One region of the Soehngenia saccharolytica DSM 12858 genome, then DNA from elsewhere that is predicted to be linked to it. Evidence: riboswitches for the same ligand, from Rfam matches in the RefSeq annotation. Region 1 holds a riboswitch; the other holds the start of a gene.
The links. A riboswitch is a leader RNA that binds a small molecule or an ion and turns the genes downstream of it on or off. The one in region 1 is predicted to bind cyclic di-GMP.

Region 1 (11,215 bases):
GAGACAAATGATCAAATAGAAAAGAATATTTTGGATTTCAATTCTACAGTTGAAAAAATAGATGCTTTAAATAAGCAGATATTTAATATATCTGTCAAAGGTGAAGTGCCAAACGATTTACTTGACCAAAGAGATCTATTATTAAAAGATCTATCAGGTATAGCTAAGGTAAACGTTAATTACGACGAATTCGGCAGGGCAAAAATTGACATAGATGGAAAAGTAGTTTTAGTTGAAAACAACAAGAATAAACTAGATAAAAATTCTGATGGGAATATATTGATTGGGGCTGACATCATAACAGTAGTACCAAGTGGAAAGATAAAGGGATACTTAGAGAGCATAGATGTATTAGTAGATGTTGAAAAGCAACTTGATGATTTTGCAAATTTGATGGCTACTAAAGTTAATGCTATTCATAATACAGGCAATGACATATTTGATTATTTCGATTCAGCTAAAACCATTAAGATTAATCCGGCTATTGACAAGAACAATTCATTAATTGCACCAGGGTATACTCCAGAAAAGGGCGATGGAGAAAGAGCTTTAGACATATCAAAATTAAGGAATAAAATACTTACAGATGGCTCAACAATACCTAGCAAATACAACGATATAGTTACTAGAGTTGGCATATCCAAACAGCAATCAGATAATATAGTTTCAAATCAAGAGGTGTTGTTAAATCAACTCGTACTAAAAAGAGAGTCGACTTCGGGAGTATCGATAGACGAAGAAGTAACGAATGTCTTAAAATATCAAAAGGCATACGAAGCTAACGCCAAAGTAATATCTGTGTTAAATGATATGCTTGATGTGCTTATTAACAGGACTGGGGTGTAATAATTGAGAATAACAAATTCTACCTTAACAACTAATTATTTGAGAAATTTAAATAAAAATTTAGAGTCCATGCAAAAACTTCAAAACCAGCTATCTTCAGGCAAAGTAGTCACAAGACCTTCTGAAGATCCCCTATTGGTTTCTAAGATAATGGATTTAAGAAACACTATATCTACTAATGAGCAATACAATGCGACTATCAATGATAGCATAGGCTGGGTAGACACACAAGACGGCGCTTTGCAAGGAGCAACCTCAACCATTCAAAGGATTAGAGAGCTAATTATATATGGAGCCAATGGAACTTTATCCAATGATGATAGAAATGCGATAACAGAAGAGGTAAAAGTAAAAATTGGGGAATTAGCAGACGTATTGAATACAAATTTTGACGGCAGGTATATCTTCTCGGGGACAAAGACAACAGACAAACCATTCGATAATGCTTTGACATATCAAGGGAACAATAATAACATAAAGAGGGAAATCTCAACTGGAGTTGAAGTGGATTTAGCAGTCAATGGAGAAGAATTTACTACTATCAATAAGGGGCAGCCTGATGAACAACAGTTGGGAAGCCTGTTAAAAAACATTGTAAATGCTTTAGAAAATGGAGAAACCGAATCTCTATCAGGCAATCTTCTTGGCGATTTAGACAAACATATAGACAATTTATTAAGCTTCAGGTCTAAAATAGGTTCCATTTCAAATAGGCTGGATGCAGCCAAAGAGAGAAATGAAACAGAAAACTTGAATTTGAAGAATCTTTTATCACAAAGAGAAGACATAGACTTAGCGCAAAAATATACAGAAGCGAACACTCTCAATTCCGTATACCTAGCTTCATTGTCGATTGGAGCAAAAATATTACAACCAAGTTTACTTGATTATTTAAGGTGAATAAAAATGGAAAAATTAAAAATTGGAACTAAATATCTAGGCGAATTAGAAATTGAAAATGAGTACATTATAAACTTTCCGAATGGAATATTAGGGTTCGAGAATAGCAATCGGTTTGTGTTAATAGACTTTCCAGGCAATTCCCTATTTAAATTTCTACAGGATGTTGACAATGCAAATGTTTCTTTTATATTGATAAATCCTTGGGATTTTTTTGAAGACTATGAGATAGATATACCTGATAAAGAACTTGATACTATTGACTTAAATCCACAAATTGAAAACACTTTAGAGGTCTATTCAATAGTAACATTAGGTAAAAATTTAGAAGAGAGTACTGCGAATCTACTAGCTCCTGTGATTATAAATATTAAATCTAAAATAGGCAAGCAATATGTATTGACTTATACTTCCTATTCAACAAAGCATAAGTTAATGGTTAAGGGAGCTGGTGAGTGATGCTAGTACTAAACAGAAAAATTGGAGAAGGAATTGTAATAGGGAACAACATAGAGATTAAAATATTAGATGTACAGGAAAACAGAGTTAAAATTGGCATCGAGGCTCCAAGACAAATTAATATTTTGAGGAAAGAAGTATATGAAGAAATAGCAAACGAGAACAAAAAATCATTGGAAATTGATTTAGATTTGAATGAATTACTAATAGATAATTTTAAATCGGAGTGATTCTTATGGTAAATCCAATAAAACAAGTAATGAAGCCAAATGAAATTGTAAAAACTGAAAGAATAAGCGACAAAGATAGCATAAAAAAGGGAACTAGCACAATTGACAGTACATCATTTAACAAAGAAATAAAAATAAAAACTGAAATCGAAGCAAATCTAGATAATACTAGAGCGTATGATCCAAAAAAACTTTTTGAAGCGGTTGACGAAGCTAATAAGTATTTGTTTAAAGATAGCGATCATTTTGAATTTAAAGTTCATGAAAGAACAGGGAGAATAATGGTAAAACTTGTGGATAACGAGTCGGATAAAGTAATCAAAGAGATTCCACCAGAAAAAATACTTGACTTGGTAGCTAGCATTTGGGATCTAGTTGGGATACTTGTAGATGAAAGGGGTTGATGAGAGTGGCATCTAGCATAAATTTTCTAGGAACATATTCGGGAATAGATCAAACGTCGATCGATAAACTTATGGAAGCAGAAAGAATTCCATTGACTAAATTAACTGACAAGAAAACCACAATAACAAACAAGCAAAATGCTTGGAAAGACATTAATACAAGACTAAATTCACTTTTTGAAAAATTAAAGGTATTGCAAGATGCAAATACATTTACTTCTAAAAAGTCGTTATCAACTAATGATAATATTGTGACTATGAGCCCAAATAGCAAAGCAATAGCAGGCAGTTACAAGATCAATGTAGCTTCTTTAGCAACATCTACAAATATAATTGGAGGCAAAGTATTAGCTGAAGGACAAAAAATTACTGATGAGCTTCATTTAAATGGAATAATTACTTTGAAAAATCATGAAGGAATTGAAAAGGAAATAGAAATTAAAGATGGCTACAGCTTAAAGACTATAACTAACGAGATCAATTTGAATACAAATACAACAGGAATTAGTTCGAGCATTATAGATGGAAGAATTATATTAAGCGATGTAAAAACGGGGAACAGAAATATTGAAGTGTTTGGAGCCGAAGAATTGTTAGAAGCTCTAAAGCTGGGCACAGAAAAAATAGTAAATCAAGGTACTAATGCTAAATTTACTGTAAATGGAATTGAAGTTGAAAGATCAACAAACGAAATAACAGATGTTATTGAAAATGTAACAATTAATTTAAAGAAGATGCATCAAAGTTCTTCTGAATATGAAACAATAAATATTACAAATGACAACGATAAAATTGCCAGTGCGGTAAAAGATTTTATAGATCAATACAATTCTACCATGCAGTTTATCGAAGAAAAAATAGCAGCAGGAAATCCTGAAGTTGCAAATTCAAGAGGAGTACTTGCGGGCGATTCATCCCTACAAATGCTTCATTCAACACTTAGGAGGATGGTAACATCTTCAATTCAGAACCCAAATACTACAATTAAAGATATATCTCAACTTGGCATTTCAACTACAGATAAATCAGGAGTATTGAAATTTGATCAATCTAAATTATTGGATAATTTAAGCCAAAATCCAGAGAATGTTATTAATTTCTTTTCTTCAGAATTAAATGGCAGTAAAGTTGGATTCGCTCCTAAATTAAACAACTATATTGATTCATATATATCCAAATCAAACGGGGTTGTAAAAAATAAGACTGAGAGCTTTGAAAGATCTCTAAAAGATATAAATAGGCAAATTGAAGTTTTTAACAAGAGAATGGAGAAAAAACAAGAGTACTATACAAATATGTTTTCAAAATTAGATACAGCAATGATGCAGGCTGAAGATCAGATGAACTGGCTTACAACACAGCTGAGTGCTTTTAGCACTAGTAAATAGTTTAGTGGGGTGTTATTATGAATCAAGCTCAAGCATATAATGCATATAAGGAAAACGAAGTGTATACAGCTTCAAAAACAAAGTTGGTTGTAATGCTATATGATGGAGCTATAAAAAATCTTAAATTAGCAGAAATAGCTATTAATGAGAAAAATATAGAAAAAACCAACGAATGTATAAAAAAATCCCAAGATATTCTAATTGAATTCATGAACACTTTAAATTTTGAACAGGGCGGAAAGATTGCAGAAGATTTGTACAAGTTGTATGATTATCTTTATTTTAGGCTCGTGAGAGCAAACATCGATAAAGACATTGACGCCATTAGAGAAGTTAAGAGGTTTTTGGAAGAGCTTAGAGATGCGTGGGCTCAGTTATGATTGACAAGGATAATAGAATAAAATTATTGGAAAAAATTATCGAGAATTTAAATAATTGGGATGGAAATATTGAATCAGCCATAGACTTAGCTGAAAAAAACAACGAAATATTGGAAGAAATTAGACAAAATAATACAATCGAAAACGTTGATAGTTCACTTTATGAAAAGAAACTTATAGAAGCCATTGAGCAGTTACGGGATTTTATTTCTTCGTTGAATTCTAGCAGAGATTTGCTTCTTGAAGAAAACAAGCAGTTGAATCTGAAGGACAAGGTTTTGAAGAACTATATAACACAAGTAGATGACACAGTATTTATTGACAAAGATATATTGTAATGCCAAGGTAAAAACTTGGCTTTTTTTATTTTTATGTTGCTTTTTTGTGCATACCGTGATATTATTACAGTAAATTTGTAACACAATTGTACCAAAAACAACATAATTGTAACATGGGATGGAGTACAACTTTTTTTCGAAATGGCACACCTATCGCAAGGTAGGGTCGCAAAGCTATAGGGCCTTTGTATGAGGCAGCCAGTTATCGAAGAAAAAAGTTTTTTTGTACCTAAAATTAACCTAGGATGGGGAGGATAAAAATGAGTGATATTAGTTACCAACTTATCAAAAAAGGATTAGATGTTTCTTCTCTCAGACAGAAAACCATATCAAGCAACATCGCCAATGCTAATACCCCAAATTATAAAGTAAATAAAGTTGAATTTGAAGAACACCTTCAAAAAGCGATTAAAGGAGTTAGTTTAATTAAGACAGATGGACTTCATTTCGGTGCCAGCAAGGCGAGTGATGTGGAACCGATTGTTAAAAAAAGAACAAACACAATGTATAACGACAATGGCAACAATGTTGATATTGACCTAGAGATGACAGAACTAGCCGCGAATGAAATCTATTACAGTGCGCTTACTCAGATAATAAATGCAAAATTATCTAGTTTGAATTATGTAATAAACAGGTAAAGGGGAATAAGATATGAGCATATTTAAGTCAATGCAGATAAATGCAAGTGGATTGTCATTGGAAAGACTAAAAATGGATATTATTTCTACTAATATTGCAAATATAAATACTACTCGGACTGAAAATGGAGAAGCGTATAGGAGAAAAGTAGTCACATTTAGCGAAAACCTAGAAAAAGAAATCAATAGGACTACTGGCACAGCAAAAAAAGTTAGCAGTGGTGTTAAAGTAGACGGTATAGAAGAAGACCAAAGCGAACTAAGACTTGTCTATGACCCAACACACCCAGATGCTGATGAAAATGGATATGTTCAGATGCCGAATGTAAATATGGTCGATGAAATGGTTGCTTTGATAAACACTCAAAGAGCATATGAAGCAAATGTGACCTGTTTAAATGCAAATAAAGCAATTCTAAAAAAAGCTTTAGATATCTCGAAAGGTTAAGGAGGAGTATCATGGAAATAAATAAGGTAGGATTATCAAGCATTAAACCTGTAAATACAAAGCTAAACAACGAAACAGGGGTTGATTTCAAAGATATAATGAATGAACAACTAGAAAAATTAAACAATAAGCAAGTGGAGGCTGACAATTACATAAATGACCTTATAAGTGGAGAAAATGTAGATTTACACCAAGTCATGATAGCAACGGAAGAGGCAAGGCTCTCTCTTGAGTTAGCAGTTCAGATTAGAAATAAAGTTGTAGAAGCTTATAAAGAACTCAATAATATGCAACTATAAGTTAAAGGAGAAGCTTTAAATGGACGGTGTAAAATCAGCATTTAGCAATGTCAAAAGCGGATGGGAAAAGATTGACAAAAAAAAGAAAAACAGAATGTTAGCAACAATTATAATTATTGCTGCTGTTGTAATTGGGTTGACTTATTTTACCAACAAAGTTACTTATCAGATTTTATTTACAAACATGGAACTAGATGATGCAGGTGCCATTGTAAATGACCTTAAGTCAAAAAATATAAAATACAAAGTCGCAGATGGTGGATCAACTATATTGATAGATGAGGATTATATAGACACATATAGAATGGATTTGGCAATGAATGGCATGCTGCCAGAGAATTCGATCGGATTTGAGATATTTGACAGCACTAGCATGATGATGACTGAAGAGGACAGGCAGATAATGTATCAAAGAGCAGTTACTGGAGAACTGCAAAGAAGCATAATGTCATTGGATGCTATAAGCAATGCAAAAGTACACTTGGTTTTACCTCAAAAAACTATTTTTGAAGCTGAAGAAAAGGAAGGTTCTGCTTCTATTATAATTGATGTTAAGCCGACTAAAAAAGTCACCGAGGAAATGATTAGAGGAATAGCGGCATTAGTATCTGGCGCAGTTGATAATATTCCAATAGAAAACATTCAAGTTATCGATTCATCAGGCGTATTGCTAAGTTCATTTTTAGCCGATGATGGAACTAGCATTGGGACATCAAATTTAATCAGCAAACAACAAGAAATAAGGAGGCAATTTGAGAAAGAATTAGAAAATAAGCTTAATTCTCTACTTGGCAGCGCATTTGGAGCTAATAAAATAAAAGTATCAGTTTTTGCCGACTTGGATTTTGATTCTTCAGAAAGCACTATAATAGAATACCGAAATCCGGTTGTAAGAAGTGAGCAAGTAGATGTAAGCGGAAACAACATAGATATTCAAAATGCCACAGGTGGAAATATAAATGACAATATAAGCAATGTAGTTCAAGGTGTAGATGGTGAAAACTCAACTTATTCAAAAGTTACAAATAATGAATTGACTACAGAAACCACATCTATTATAAGAGCACCTGGGAAAATAAACAAGATTAGTACATCTGTTATATACGATGGACAGTTAAGCCAAGCTAATATTTCAAATATACAGAATATTATTGCAACGGCAATTGGATTTAATGGCGAGCGTGGAGATTTAATAAATGTGGTTGGAATTGAGTTTAATAAAGATTTAAGCGAGGATATCCCTGCTGAAGAAAATATTAGCAATGGTTTCATTAAGGATAACTTGCCTCTTGTCATAGGAATAGGAGCTGGAGCGCTTATATTTATTGTTGGGATTGTTATTATGATTAGTAGAAGAAATAGAAAAGAAGACAAAGAATTCCAAGAAAAGCTAACAAATGGGGTAACTGTTGAGGACACAATAAAAGTAATGCAAGAAAATGAATTCAAGGAAAAGATAGAAGTGCCAGATGACAATAGAGGTAAAATGGCGCAAAATTATGCAAAAGAGAATCCTGAATTAGCGGCAGAACTGATTAAAGCATGGTTAAGGGAGTAGATGGTAGATGAAAAATCCTAGGAAGGGAACAACAAAAGCAGCTATATTTCTTATATCTCTAGGACCTGAAGTGTCATCTCAGGTATTGAAGCTATTACCAGACAATATGATACAACAAGTAACTTACGAGATAGCAAATATTGATTATGTAGAGCCAGGAGAAAGAGACAAAGTTATCGATGAATTCATAGATATGGCATCTGCTAGAAAATTTGTGCTGGATGGAGGTATAGACTACGCTAAAAATCTTTTGACGAAAGCCTTAGGAGTTCAAAAAGCTAAGGAAGTAATAGATGTTTTATATCAATATAAACAGATTGAAAAACCATTTTCAATAGCAAGACGTGCAGATCCACAACAGTTGACAAATCTATTAATAAACGAGCATCCACAAACTACAGCTTTAATTTTATGTTATATGCAACCTGACAAAGCAGCAACAGTATTATCTCAATTTCCAGTTGATTTACAAGCAGATATTGCACAAAGAATAGCGACAATAAATAGAACTTCTCCGCAAGTAATTAAGAGAATTGAGAAAGTTATGGAAGAAAAATTCTCGGGACTTATAGACAATGAACAAGAAACTATTGGTGGAGTAAAGACATTAGTGGAGATTTTAAATTCTGTTGATAGAAATACAGAGAAAAACATAATTTCTTCATTGGAAGTAGAAGAACCAGAATTAGCAGAGGCTGTCAAGTCTAGCCTGTTTGTATTTGAGGATATAGTAAACTTAGACAAGAACTCTATCCAAAGAATTTTGAGAGAAGTAAGCAATGAAGATTTAGCACTGGCATTAAAGGGCGCATCAGAAAAAGTCACGAGCATTGTTTTTGCAAATATCTCTCAAAGAGCCGCGGAAATGTTAAAAGAGGATATCCAGTTTATGGGTCCAGTAAGGTTATCGACAGTCGAAGAAGCTCAAAGAAAAATTGTCAATATAATAAGACGGCTTGAAGAAGCTGGTGAAGTTGTTATTGCAAGAGGAGATCAAGATGGAATCATCGTATAGAGTCATAAAAAAACATGAAGTTAAGTTGGATTACGATACAGTTGAAGTAAAAGAAGTGAACATGAAAAAAATAGATATCGATACAAATAAAGAAAACTTGGATGTTAATGAAATTAAAGAACAACAGGATGATGAATTAAAAGAAGCTATTTCTATAAAACAAAGGATAATAGAGGAAGCAGAAGCTGAAAGAGACTATATTTTAAAAAAAACAAGTGAAGAGATAGAGAATATTAAAAGAAACGCTGTACAAGAGGGCTATAATAAAGGCTTTCAACAAGGCTATATTGAGGGACAAGAAAAAGCAATTAAAGAATCTGGGAGCATTAAATTAAGCGCAGTTAACCTTTTAAAAAGTGCTGAAAAAGAAAGAGAGGAGTTTCTTTTAAATTTCAAAGAAGAAATAATTAATTTAGCAGCCACAATTGCAGAAAAAATAGCTAATATTGCCATTGATACTTCTGACGAGAATATCTTAAATGTAATTTATCCAATAATTGAAGAAATAGAAAGTGAAACAAATGTAATAATAACTGTTAATCCAAGTAAATATGAACTATTAAAAAAGAATTTGCCAAAATTAAAAGAAAGACATAAACAGTTGAATTTCATAATTTTGAAAGATTCAGACATTGAAAACAACGGCTGTATCATAGAGTCTGGCAATAAAATCATTGATGCGCAGTTTAGAAATCAAATACTCTCAATTGTCAACGACTTAATTAATTCAGGTGATTAGAATATGAAAATGGATTTTGACAATTTGAATAGAAAAGTTAAAGATAAACAGCATTACTTAATAATGGGAAAAGTTACTGAAGTCATAGGGTTAATAATCAAGGTAGAAGGCATAGAGGCTTTTATTGGAGAAGTTTGTGAAATTATAATAAGATCAACAAAAGCCATTGTGCTTGCAGAAGTTGTTGGGTTTAAAGATGATTGTGTATTGCTCATGCCTTTAGATGAAACGAGTGGGATTGGACCAGGATGTTTAGTTAAACCTACTGGGAAAAGATTAAACATTAAAATAAGTGATGACTTATTAGGGCATACTATTGATGGACTTGGAAGGCCACTAGATCGAAAATTAAAAGTAAACGGTGAATTTTACAATGTTGATAGAGAACCACCCAATCCTTTTGACAGAAGAAGGATTTCTACCATAATGAGTACTGGAGTTAAAGCAATAGATGGAATATTGACTTGTGGTGAAGGGCAGAGAGTAGGCATATTTTCGGGCAGTGGAGTCGGCAAGAGCACTTTATTAGGAATGATAGCTAGGTATTGCGAAGCTGATGTTAATGTAATTGGCTTGATTGGAGAAAGAGGTAGAGAGGTTCTTGAATTCATACAAAAGGACTTAGGAACAGAGGGCTATAAAAAAAGTGTAGTGGTTTGTGCAACTTCTGATCAGCCGCCTCTTGTCAGACTTAAAGGTGCTTTTGTAGCAACAGCGATAGCTGAATACTTTAGAGATCAAGGCAAAAAAGTTATGTTGATGATGGACTCTGTAACAAGATTTGCAATGGCACAAAGAGAAATAGGCCTCGCTACAGGAGAACCTCCATCGACTAAAGGATATACACCATCAGTATTTGCATTGTTACCTAAACTTTTAGAGCGAAGTGGAATGAGCAAAGAAGGTTCAATAACAGCATTTTATACTGTCCTCGTAGAAGGTGATGATATGAACGATCCTATTGCTGATGCAGTAAGAGGTATATTAGATGGGCACATCATACTATCACGAGAAATAGCTTCAAAGAATCATTTTCCATCAATTGATATTCAAAATAGCATTAGCAGAGTGATGAAAGAAATAGTTACAGAAAAGCATTACGCTCTTGCTGGAGAGTTAAAAGAAAATGTAGCTATTTATAAAGAAGCTGAAGATTTGATAAATATTGGAGCATATGTAAGTGGCAGCAATATAAATATAGATAGAGCGATCGCTCTAAATCCTAAAATAAATTCATTTTTGAAGCAAAATATAGACGAGAGTTATACATTTGATGAAACTCTTGAATTACTAGAAAATAGTTTAGAATACTAATTGTTAGAGGGTCTTAATGTGGAAGAATACAGTTTTTATATGGAAAAAGTTTTAGATTACAGGGAAGAAATTGAAAAACAGAAAGCAGAGGAATTTGCTAAAATCAGATATGAAATTTCTCAAATGGAAACTGAGATAGCAAAGTTAAATTTGGAGCTAAAAAGCATAAATGAAAAAATATGCAGTGTTCAAAATGTAAATGAGCTATTGCAATTGCAACTATATAGAGAGCTTTTAGAGGAGAATATCAAAATGC
Region 2 (11,215 bases), on a different contig from region 1:
AAGCTAAGAGAAATCGTTGAAAATATCGATAAAGATGCGTTTTTAACAGTAAACAACATAAGCCCTATAAGAGGTGGATACTTTAACGTAATTAAAAAATAAATCTCCTTATTGGAGGTTTATTTTTTAATATGATTATAATTTTAATAATGAGGAGAGATAAATTTGAGAATTGACAATAGAAATAATGATGAAATGAGGAAAATAAAAATCACTAGAGATTATTTAATGCATCCATACGGATCTGTATTAATCGAGGTGGGAAATACAAAAGTTATATGTACTGCAATGATAGAAGAGAAGGTGCCAATATTCTTAAAAAACAGTGGTACTGGTTGGATAACAAGCGAATACTCGATGATACCAGCTAGCACAGCCGTAAGAAAAGTTAGAGATTCCGTAAAAGGTAAAATTGATGGTAGAAATCAAGAAATTCAGAGGCTGATAGGGAGATCTTTAAGAAATATAGTTGACTTAAAGAAGCTTGGTGAGAGAACTGTATGGATAGATTGCGATGTTATACAAGCTGATGGAGGGACAAGAACTGCTTCAATTACAGGGGCATATATTGCCATGGTAGATGCATTGTATAAACAGTTTAAAAACAATGAAGAAAAGTTTCCAATAACAGACTATTTAGCTGCAGTAAGCGTAGGCATAATAGAGAATGGGCCGGTATTGGATTTGTGCTATGAAGAAGACTTTAAAGCTTTGGTTGACATGAATGTTGTAATGACAGGCAAGGGCGAATTTGTTGAAATACAAGGAACTGGAGAAAGCAAATCATTCTCAAGGAATGAATTGAATGAGCTTTTAGATTTAGCTACAAAAGGGAACAATGAAATTATTGAATTAGAAAAGAGCATATTCGGAGATATAAATAAATATATAGGTGAAAAAGAATGAGAAAATTGGTATTAGCAACAGATAATAAAAACAAAGTCAATGAAATAAAAGATATTTTAAGCGATTTACCAATAGAGATTTTATCAAAAGATGAAATAGGCTTAGAAGATTTAAAGGTAATTGAGGATGGAGAAACACTCATCGATAACAGCTTGAAAAAAGCAAGAGAAATATCAAAGTACACTGATTATCTAGTTGTAGCTGATGATACAGGGCTTTTTGTAGAAAAACTAAATGGAGAGCCAGGCGTATATTCTTCAAGGTACGCAGGGGAAGATGGCAACGATAAGAAAAATGTGGAATTGCTTTTAAAAAAATTAAATGGAGAAGAAAGTAATGCGTATTTTGAAACTGTTATTTGCTTAATCACAGAGGATAAAAAAGAATTTATTGCTTCAGGCAGATGCTTTGGAAAGGTATTGACAACAGTAAGAGGAGAAAATGGATTTGGATACGACCCTATTTTCCAGCCAGATGGTTTTGATAAAACATTTGCAGAATTGGGCAGCAAACAGAAAAATGAAATAAGCCACAGAAGAAAAGCGATTGAAAACTTAAGAGAAATTTTAATCAAATTATTAGGTGATGAAAATGAAAATACTTGTGGCAAGTGATACCCATAGAAGAATATCACCATTGGTAAAAACAGTAGCAAATGAGAATTTTGATGCGTTGTTTTTTTTAGGAGACAATGTAGAAGATGGCGAAGAAATAGCAAAGAGATTAAACATTGCTGAAAAATACATTGTTCGAGGCAACGGCGATTTTTATGCAAATTATCCAGATAAACTAATTGTGGAGATGCTTGGACATAGAATGATCTTAGTGCACGGCCATAAAGAAAACGTAAAATTAGACTTAAGACAACTCATGGCATTGGCTGAGAAAGAAGGCGCTGAGTCAGCATTTTTTGGCCATACACATATTGCATCAATAGATAGATTAGAAGACATTCTATTTTTAAATCCTGGTAGTCCAACTTTCCCAAGAGGGGGAGATTATAAAAAGACTTTTGCAGTATTGGATGTAACAAATGAACATATTTGGGCTGATATAAGAAATATTTCAAAATGAAGTCATAGGCATAATTTTTAGAAAACTCACAAAAATTATATTTTGATTAATTAGAAAATTCGTGTTATAATTTAAAAGCGTGGAATTATTTGATTTGTGTTTTGATTTAAAAAGTAGTTTACTTTTAAATAAAATTCTAGTTAGGGGGAATGCATGTTGAAATCGTATTCAACAGACAAGATTAGAAATGTATCTTTATTGGGACACAGTAGCAATGGCAAGACAACACTAACTGAAGCTCTCCTATTTCAAGCAGGAGTTACAACTAGACAAGGGAAAGTAACAGAAGGAAACACAATGTCAGATTTTGATAAACAAGAAATAGCAAGAAAAGTATCAATAGCTACTTCTGTAATTCCAGTTGAGTGGAATAATATAAAAATAAATTTACTTGACACACCTGGATATTTTGACTTTATTGGTGAAATGTATGGTGCCAAAAGGGCGTCTGAGAGCTCGGTATTGTTAGTAGATGCATCATCTGGGATAGAAGTAGGTACTGAGAAAGCTTGGAAAAACGTAGAAAAATATAAGACACCTAGACTGATTTTTGTAAATAAGATGGATAAAGAAAACATCAACTTTGATAAATTAGTTGAAGATTTACAATCTACTTTTGGAGACAAAATTGTACCTTTTGCATTTCCCATTGGTGAAGCTGAAAATTTCAAAGGCTTTGTCAGCGTAATAGATGAAAAGGCATATGAATACTCTGGAAAAACTAGAAAAGAAGTAGAACTTACAGATGATCAAATGGAAAGAGTAGAAGAAATCAAAGAAAAAATCAAAGAAAAAATAGCAGAAACAGACGAAGCTTTAATGGAAAAATACTTTGATGGTGGAGACTTTACCCCTGAAGAAATAGAAAAAGGGATAAAATCAGCCGTCAAATCAACTGATTTGGTACCACTCATATTAGGGTCAGCGGAAAAAACAATAGGGGCGGACTTTTTGATGGATTTAATCATTAAATTCATGCCTTCCCCTGCAGATTTGGAAAGTGTAACAGGAAGATGGAATGACAAAGAGATTGTGAGAAAGATAGATGTAAATGAACCTTTCTCTGCTATAGTATTTAAGACAATCGCAGACCCATTTGTCGGGAAAATCTCTATTTTTAAAGTACTGTCAGGGAAAATCACAAAAGATACTGAAGTATTCAACTCTACAAAGGAGAAGAGCGAGAAGTTGGGAGGACTGTTCTTTTTAAGAGGCAAAAACCAAATCGAAGCTACTGAAATTATTGCGGGTGACATTGGTGCAACTTCAAAGCTAAACTCTACTCAAACAGGAGATACATTATGTGATAAGAATAATCCTATAGTATACGAAACAATTAGTTATCCTCAGCCTACACTGTTCATGGCAATAGACCCTAAAAATAAAGGCGATGAAGAAAAAATTTCAGCTTCATTAGCAAAATTAATGGAAGAAGATCCTACATTTGTCATACAGAGAAATTCGGAAACCAAGCAATTGCTGATTGGAGGTCAAGGAAATGTCCAATTAGCAGTTATAGTAGATAAGCTAAAACAAAATTTTGGAGTAGATGTCGTATTAACTAACCCTAAGATTGCTTATAGAGAAACTATAAAGGGAACCGCATCTGTTCAAGGCAAACATAAGAAACAATCCGGTGGAGCTGGGCAATATGGCGATGTTCATATGAGGTTTGAGCCATGTGAAGAAGAATTTGTATTCGCTGAAGAAATATTTGGAGGTTCTGTACCAAGAAATTTCTGGCCAGCAGTAGAAAAAGGTATAAGAGAATCTTTGGAGCACGGAGTTTTAGCTGGATATCCTGTTGTTAATATAAAAGCTGTACTATATGATGGATCCTATCACGAAGTTGATTCTAACGAAATGGCATTTAAAATAGCGGCTTCATTGGCGTTCAAAAAAGGGATGGAAGCAGCAAAACCTGTTTTATTAGAGCCTATAGTCAGAGTGGAAATAGTAATCCCAGAAGAATACATGGGCGATGTAATGGGAGACATGAACAAGAGGAGAGGAAGAATTCTAGGGATGGAACAACTCCCAGACGGCAGTCAAAAGATTGTCGCTGAAGCACCTCATGCTGAGATGTTTGAGTACGCTATTGACTTAAGAGCTATGACTCAAGCTAGGGGAAGTTTTACAATGGAATTTGCAAGATATGAAGAAGTCCCTGCAATGATAGCAGAAAAAATAATTGAACAAGCAAAAAAAGAAAAAGAGAATCATTAAAAGGTGGGAATTCCCACCTTTTTTCTTTCATTAATATAAATAAAAAATAATTGATTTAATTATATAAATTGTGGTATAATTACTGTGACAATTACAAAAGAGTTTTTGTTTTGTAAACTGTCAAACGATAAAGGCAAACCTATTGAAAGATAGGGACGCAAAGCTATAGGGCCTTAAAAGGCAGCCAGTTACCGAAAGGAGAGTTTACTGTGTATAAAAAGCTCGTTTGTATGTTTGTGTGCTTATTTATAATTTTTAACTTTTACGGGGTGGTTTCAGCGAGCTCAGATTTCAACCTAACTGTTTTGGAAAATAGAATAAAGGTTGAATCAAATGAATACGGCAATGGAATGAGATTGATGGTTCAATATGGCAATAACAAGTATTATTATAGTTTAAAGAACCAAACTGAATATTTGCCAATTCAATTCGGCAAAGGAACTTATGAAGTCAAGCTATTAAGAAATATAGAGGGAAATAGATACAGTGTTCTCAATAAAGTATATTTAAATATTAATGAAGAACCTGAAAATGTTTATCTTTCATCATCCCAACCTGTAATTTGGGAAGGCAATGAAGAACTTCTTGCTCTAGCAAAAGAAATAGTTGTCGACAAAACTACAGATGAGGAAAAAGTAAAAGCTGCTTATGATTATATAGTAAAGAACATTAAATACGATAAAGTAAAAATAAAGAATTTGCCAGATGATTATGTTCCTGATTTAAGCACAATAATGAGTGAAAAAAAAGGCATATGCTATGATTATTCCGCACTGTTTGCGGCTATCCTTAGATCAGAGGGTATTCCTTGCAAACTTGTCAAAGGATACAAAAATGATCTTAAAAATTACCATGCATGGAATGAAGTTTATCTAGATGGTAAATGGCAAGTCGTCGATACTACATATGACAGTGCATATGTTAGCAAGAGGCTTAAGGTTTCAATGTTTAAGTCGGATTTAGACTACAATAAAGTTAGAGAGTATTAATTAAGCCGAAAGGCTTAATTTTTCAATACAAAAGACAAAGAAAGTCAAAGTCAGGAGGGAGACTATCATGGCAGGTTTAAGTAATGTCATAGAAGAATTCATTAAAAACTTGATTGATGAAATGAATGGAGTTGTTGAAATTCAAAGAAATGAATTAGCTAACTATTTTAATTGCACCCCTTCTCAAATAAATTATGTATTAGACACAAGATTTACACCGTATAAAGGTTATTATATTGAGAGTAAAAGAGGCGGCGGTGGGTATATAAAAATAGTAAAGGTTGATTTAAATGAGAATAATGGTTTTAACTTTGAGCATATATTAAATGATTTAATTGGCGATTCGATAACAGAAGCTAAGGCAAATGATATCATAAAAACATTTTGTGAAGAGGGTCTTATATCAAAGAAGGAAGCAAATATAATTAAAGCAGCGATTAGTGATAGAGCTTTTGAAACAGAAGTAAATGTCAGAAATAGATTGAGAGCTAGTATTTTAAAAAACATAATATTAATACTTGTAGAATAGAGGGATAATATGATTTGTGAATCATGCAATAAGAGAGAAGCAAAGATACATTATAAGTCTGTGATTAATGGAAAAGTCGAAGAACATCATCTGTGCGAGATTTGTGCAGCTGGGTATAAAGAAGATTTAATCAATAAATTTCCACTTCATAAATTATTTAGCAGCATTTACTCAGCACCTGATGTAACATGTCCAAATTGCGGATTAAGCTATGAAAAATTTAGATCTACTGGTAAATTAGGCTGCTCAGAATGTTACGATGCATTTGGTGATGATTTAAAGAATATAATAAAGGGTATACATGGGCATACTAAACACAATGGTAAAATGCCGAAAAGAGCATATCCGCTGTTGAAAATGGAAATGGATATAGATAAATTAACAGCTGAGCTCGACAAAGCTGTCAAGAATGAAGAGTATGAGAAAGCTGCACTACTGAGAGACGAAATAAAAGATTTGAAGAGCAAATTAGAGCTAGCTAGCGGGAGTGATAAAAATGACAAAATGGATTAATGATAATCAGCACGACCCTGTTGTAATCAGCTCGCGCATAAGACTTGCAAGGAATTTAAAAAATGATACTTTCCCGCTATACTCTTCCAAGGAAGAAGCTGAAAACACTCTGAATAAAATAAGAGATGCCGTAGAAGATGTTTTTCCTAATGGAGAGTATAAGTTTTATAATCTTGAGCAATTAGAACCACGTGACAGAATGAGATTTATGGAAGACCATCTAATCAGTCCGGGTTTAGTCGAGCAAACAGGTAAGAGCGCTTTTTATTTAAGAGATGATGAAAAAGCTACTATAATGATCAACGAAGAAGACCATTTGAGATTGCAAACACTTTTTCCAGGATTAAGACTAAATGAAGCATGGGAAGAATGTGAAAATATAGATGACTTGCTTGAATCAAAATTGGATTATGCATTTCACGCTGAATATGGATATTTAACATCTTGTCCTACGAATGTAGGAACTGGATTAAGAGCATCTGTGATGCTTCATTTGCCAGCAATGACAATTACGGGATATATTATGGGCCTTATGGATGCTTTAAAGAGAATTGGACTGACGATAAGAGGCATATATGGAGAAGGAACTGAAGCTGTAGGCCATTTGTATCAAGTTTCAAACCAACTGACACTAGGGGAAACCGAATCAGAGATAATCAAAAAAATTGATGAAATAGCTACAGAGATAAGAAACAGAGAGCAAAACACAAGGAATTTTATATTGGAAAACAAAAGACTTGAACTCGAGGATAAAGTTTATAGAGCACTTGGAATTTTACAAAATGCTAGAATGATCACATCTAATGAAGCAATGGAGCAGATATCGATTGTAAAGCTAGGATATGACTTAGGCTTAATAGAAAGCGAAAAATATGAGAATTTAATCAAATTGATGTTAGACATAAAACCAGGCAACATTCAAAATAAATCCAATAAAGCTATGAATAGAACTGAAAGAGATATTTTGAGAGCCAATATAATTAGAGAATACTTTAGATAATGGAGGTTATCATATGGGAATGAATGGAAGATTTACCGAAAGTGCGCAGAAAGCCATATTATTGGCACAAGAAGAAGCTAAGAAATTTAATCACAATTATATAGGCACAGAGCATTTATTGCTAGGGTTGATGGCAGAAGATCAAGGACTTGCTGCTACAACTTTAAAAGAATTTGGAGTTACTTTAGACAAGATCAGAAGTGAAGTATACACTATAGTAGGTATGGGGGAAGAAGGCGCTGAAGTATTAGGATACACTCCAAGGACAAAGAGGGTGTTTGAATTATCTTTTCAAGAAGCTAGAAATTTAGGGCATAATTATGTTGGAACTGAGCATATTTTATTGGCATTGATAGTAGAAGGCGAAGGGATTGCAACGACAATTTTGAAAAGGCTAGGAGTAGATCCTCAGAAGTTGGCTCAAAGAATTGTCACAAAGATAACAGATCCATCGAACTACAATAAGGGCGCTGAAGAGGAGAAGGAAACACCAAATCTTGAAAAATACACCGTTGATTTAAATAAAATGGCCGAAAATGGAGAGATTGATCCTGTCATAGGCAGATCTAAGGAAATAGAAAGAGTAATTCAAGTTTTAAGCAGAAGGACTAAAAATAATCCCGTGCTAATTGGTGAACCTGGAGTTGGTAAGACTGCAATAATTGAAGGCTTAGCTCAAAAGATAGTTGAGGGAAATGTTCCAGATGTGATAAAGAATAAGAGAATATTGACACTAGATTTACCTGGACTCATCGCTGGAGCAAAATACAGAGGAGAATTTGAAGAACGATTAAAAGCTGTCATGAAAGAATTAAAAGAAGCTGGAGATGTTATACTATTCATAGATGAGCTTCATACAATTGTCGGCGCAGGAGCTGCTGAAGGCGCAATAGATGCATCAAATATATTGAAACCAACTCTCGCAAGAGGAGAACTTCAAATAATCGGAGCTACAACAATCGATGAGTATAGAAAATATATTGAAAAAGATTCAGCATTGGAAAGAAGATTACAACCTATAATGGTTGAAGAACCAAGTGTTCAGGATACAATTAAAATACTTCAGGGTTTAAGAGATAGATACGAAGCTCATCACGGTGTAAAGATCACTGATGAAGCTATACAAGCAGCCGCTGAACTCTCATATAGATATATTACAGATAGATTTTTACCAGATAAGGCGATTGATTTGATCGACGAAGCAGCGTCTAAGTTAAGAGTTAACAACTATGTTGCTCCATTGGAATTAAAGACATTAGAAAATAGGCTTGAAGAATTGCAACATGAGAAAGAAGAGGCTATAAACACACAAAACTTCGAAAAAGCAGCAAGGATAAGAGATGAAGAAAAGACGATAAAAGAAGAAATGGAAAGCAAGAAAATCCAATGGGAAAAGAAGAGACATGAAACCAACCTAGTTGTAGGATACAATGAAATAGCAGAGATAGTATCCCAATGGACTGGGGTACCAGTGACAAATATGTCAACTGAGGAAAGTGAAAGATTATTAAACTTGGAAAAAGAACTTCACAAGAAAGTAGTAGGACAAGACCAAGCGGTTGAAGCTGTTTCAAGAGCAGTTAGAAGAGCTAGAGTGGGCTTAAAAGATCCTAATAAACCAATAGGTAGCTTTATATTTGTTGGGCCTACAGGTGTAGGGAAGACTTATCTAGCAAAAGCATTGGCACAAGCTCTATTTGGCGACGAAGATGCTATGATAAGAATAGATATGAGTGAATATATGGAGAAACACTCTGTTTCTAGGCTAGTTGGATCTCCTCCAGGATATGTTGGATACGAAGAAGGTGGACAACTCACTGAAGCCGTGAGAAGAAAACCTTATTCAGTAGTTTTGTTTGATGAAATAGAAAAAGCACATCCTGATGTATTCAATATGCTTCTGCAAATACTCGACGAAGGCAGATTGACTGATTCTAAAGGAAGAACTGTCGATTTTAAAAACACAGTTATCATAATGACATCAAATGTAGGAGCAACATCTATTAAAAAACAAAATATTCTTGGATTCTCAACAGGAGAAGAATCAGATAAAAAAGAATATGAAAAGATGAAAGAAATAATAACCGAAGAGCTAAAACAAACATTTAGACCTGAATTCTTAAATAGAATAGATGAAGTAATAGTATTCCACGGGCTTGAAGAAGATCAAATTTACGCAATAGTTGATTTGATGGTTAAAGAATTGGAAGAAAGATTAAGCAAATTAGGCGTAAAGATAAAAATTTCAGAAGACACAAAGAGGTATATTGCAAAACAAGGATTTGATTCTGTATTTGGCGCAAGACCACTTGAAAGAACAATTCGGAAAATGATAGAAGACAGACTCGCAGAAGAAATATTGAAAGGCAACATTCATATTGATGACGAGGTTGAAATAAACTATGATGGTGAGAATTTAGTTTTCAATAGAATAGCGGTAAAACAATAATTGGAGGATATTTAGGTGGCCAAGCGATCAAATGTATATCAATGCAAAAATTGTGGTTATGAGATGGTTGGATTTTTAGGTAAATGTCCACAATGCAATGAATTTGGGACTATGGAAATTGTGCAAACAGATATGCCAAAGAAAAATAAACAGAAACTCGAGAGTGTTCCAACAAAACTAATTGATGTCGATGCTACAAATAGTGAAAGAATTAAGACTAATATAAGTGAATTTGACAGGGTGATGGGCGGAGGTATAGTCAGAGATTCAGTGACTATACTCACCGCAAAACCTGGCGCCGGAAAATCGACACTTCTATTGCAAGTAGCAAATTTACTAGCAGCACAAGGTTTAAAAGTCCTATATGCTTCTGGGGAGGAGTCGAGTTCTCAAATAAAATCAAGAGCGTTGAGAATATTAGACAATATAAATGAAAATTTATTTGTAGTTTCAGACAATCGGTTAGATGAAATAATTGAAACTGTAAAAAAGATAGATGCCCAATTCATAATTGTCGACAGTATTCAAACATTCACTATAGAAGAAGCACTTCCTTCTAGAGCTGGCTCACCTACTCAAACGATGGGATGCGCCTATGAGCTAGTGAAATTAGCAAAAGAAAGCAAAAAACCGCGAGTAGTTTTTATTGTGGGACAGATGACTAAAGAAGATGAGCTTGCTGGAGTAAGGGCACTAGAGCATTTGGTTGATTGCGTTTTAATGATTGAAGGCGAGTCTGGAGAAGAACTAAGAAGCTTGATTTCAACTAAAAATAGATATGGTTCAACAGGAGAGATTGGTTTCTTTAGCATGACTGAAAAAGGCATGATATCAATAGATAACCCGAGTGAATTTTTTATGACTAAAAGAAGCCAGGATGACAATGTATCTGGCAGCACATTGACAGTTGTAAAGGAAGGCACAAGACCAATAATATTAGAAATTGAGTCCTTGGTATCGCACTCATTTACACCATATCCTTCTAGAATAAGCGATACTTTAAAGAGAGATCAGTTAAATACTTTAGTTTCAGTGCTAGAGCAACGTGGAGGAATAAATTTATACGATAAAAATGTAGTAATTAAGACGACTGGTGGCATTAAATTAAAAGATCAAGCTTCAAATTTAGCGACAATAATCAGCATAGCCTCTTCATGCCATGGCATTCCGATAGATACGGATACTGTATTTCTAGCGGATGTTGGATTGACAGGGGAACTAAAAAAAATACCATCCTTAGAGCCTAGGCTTAAAGAGGCTGAGAGGATGGGAATTAAAAAAGCGTATGTAGCTGATGAGGTGAAAATATACACTAAGTTTAACAGTTTAAAAATTATAAAAAGAAAATTATTAAAGGATGTATTGAACGATTTTTTTAAATAGTGGGGTATTGCCCCACTATTATTTCATCGTGTATATCCCAAGTATTTTATCTCTTTCAAGCTCTTTTTTTATTGTATCAGAAAGATCAAAACCAAGAGTCTCTGCTAAAGAACTCAAGAAAAAAATATATGTGCCTATTTCTTCCT

Region 2: it holds a riboswitch for cyclic di-GMP, as region 1 does, so the genes downstream of both, BO51_RS05425 (transglutaminase-like domain-containing protein) here and flgB (flagellar basal body rod protein FlgB) in region 1, are expected to answer to the same signal.

What each region holds. Positions count from the first base shown of each region.
Region 1 is NZ_JCANTN010000010.1:28,448-39,662, reverse strand. It holds gene flgK (flagellar hook-associated protein FlgK) at 1-846, shown strand, start outside; gene flgL (flagellar hook-associated protein FlgL) at 850-1,746, shown strand; gene fliW (flagellar assembly protein FliW) at 1,753-2,205, shown strand; gene csrA (carbon storage regulator CsrA) at 2,205-2,435, shown strand; gene BO51_RS04330 (flagellar protein FlaG) at 2,441-2,839, shown strand; gene fliD (flagellar filament capping protein FliD) at 2,845-4,227, shown strand; gene fliS (flagellar export chaperone FliS) at 4,245-4,607, shown strand; gene BO51_RS04315 (hypothetical protein) at 4,604-4,945, shown strand; cyclic di-GMP riboswitch class I at 5,079-5,155, shown strand; gene flgB (flagellar basal body rod protein FlgB) at 5,206-5,586, shown strand; gene flgC (flagellar basal body rod protein FlgC) at 5,600-6,034, shown strand; gene fliE (flagellar hook-basal body complex protein FliE) at 6,046-6,333, shown strand; gene fliF (flagellar basal-body MS-ring/collar protein FliF) at 6,353-7,891, shown strand; gene fliG (flagellar motor switch protein FliG) at 7,899-8,906, shown strand; gene BO51_RS04285 (FliH/SctL family protein) at 8,890-9,645, shown strand; gene fliI (flagellar protein export ATPase FliI) at 9,649-10,959, shown strand; gene fliJ (flagellar export protein FliJ) at 10,978-11,215, shown strand, end outside.
Region 2 is NZ_JCANTN010000014.1:24,825-36,039, forward strand. It holds gene BO51_RS05400 (DUF2179 domain-containing protein) at 1-102, shown strand, start outside; gene rph (ribonuclease PH) at 166-906, shown strand; gene rdgB (RdgB/HAM1 family non-canonical purine NTP pyrophosphatase) at 903-1,520, shown strand; gene BO51_RS05415 (YfcE family phosphodiesterase) at 1,498-1,980, shown strand; gene fusA (elongation factor G) at 2,137-4,206, shown strand; cyclic di-GMP riboswitch class I at 4,329-4,402, shown strand; gene BO51_RS05425 (transglutaminase-like domain-containing protein) at 4,416-5,195, shown strand; gene BO51_RS05430 (CtsR family transcriptional regulator) at 5,263-5,724, shown strand; gene BO51_RS05435 (UvrB/UvrC motif-containing protein) at 5,734-6,237, shown strand; gene BO51_RS05440 (protein arginine kinase) at 6,221-7,237, shown strand; gene BO51_RS05445 (ATP-dependent Clp protease ATP-binding subunit) at 7,251-9,686, shown strand; gene radA (DNA repair protein RadA) at 9,702-11,069, shown strand; gene BO51_RS05455 (nucleoside triphosphate pyrophosphohydrolase family protein) at 11,088-11,215, opposite strand, start outside.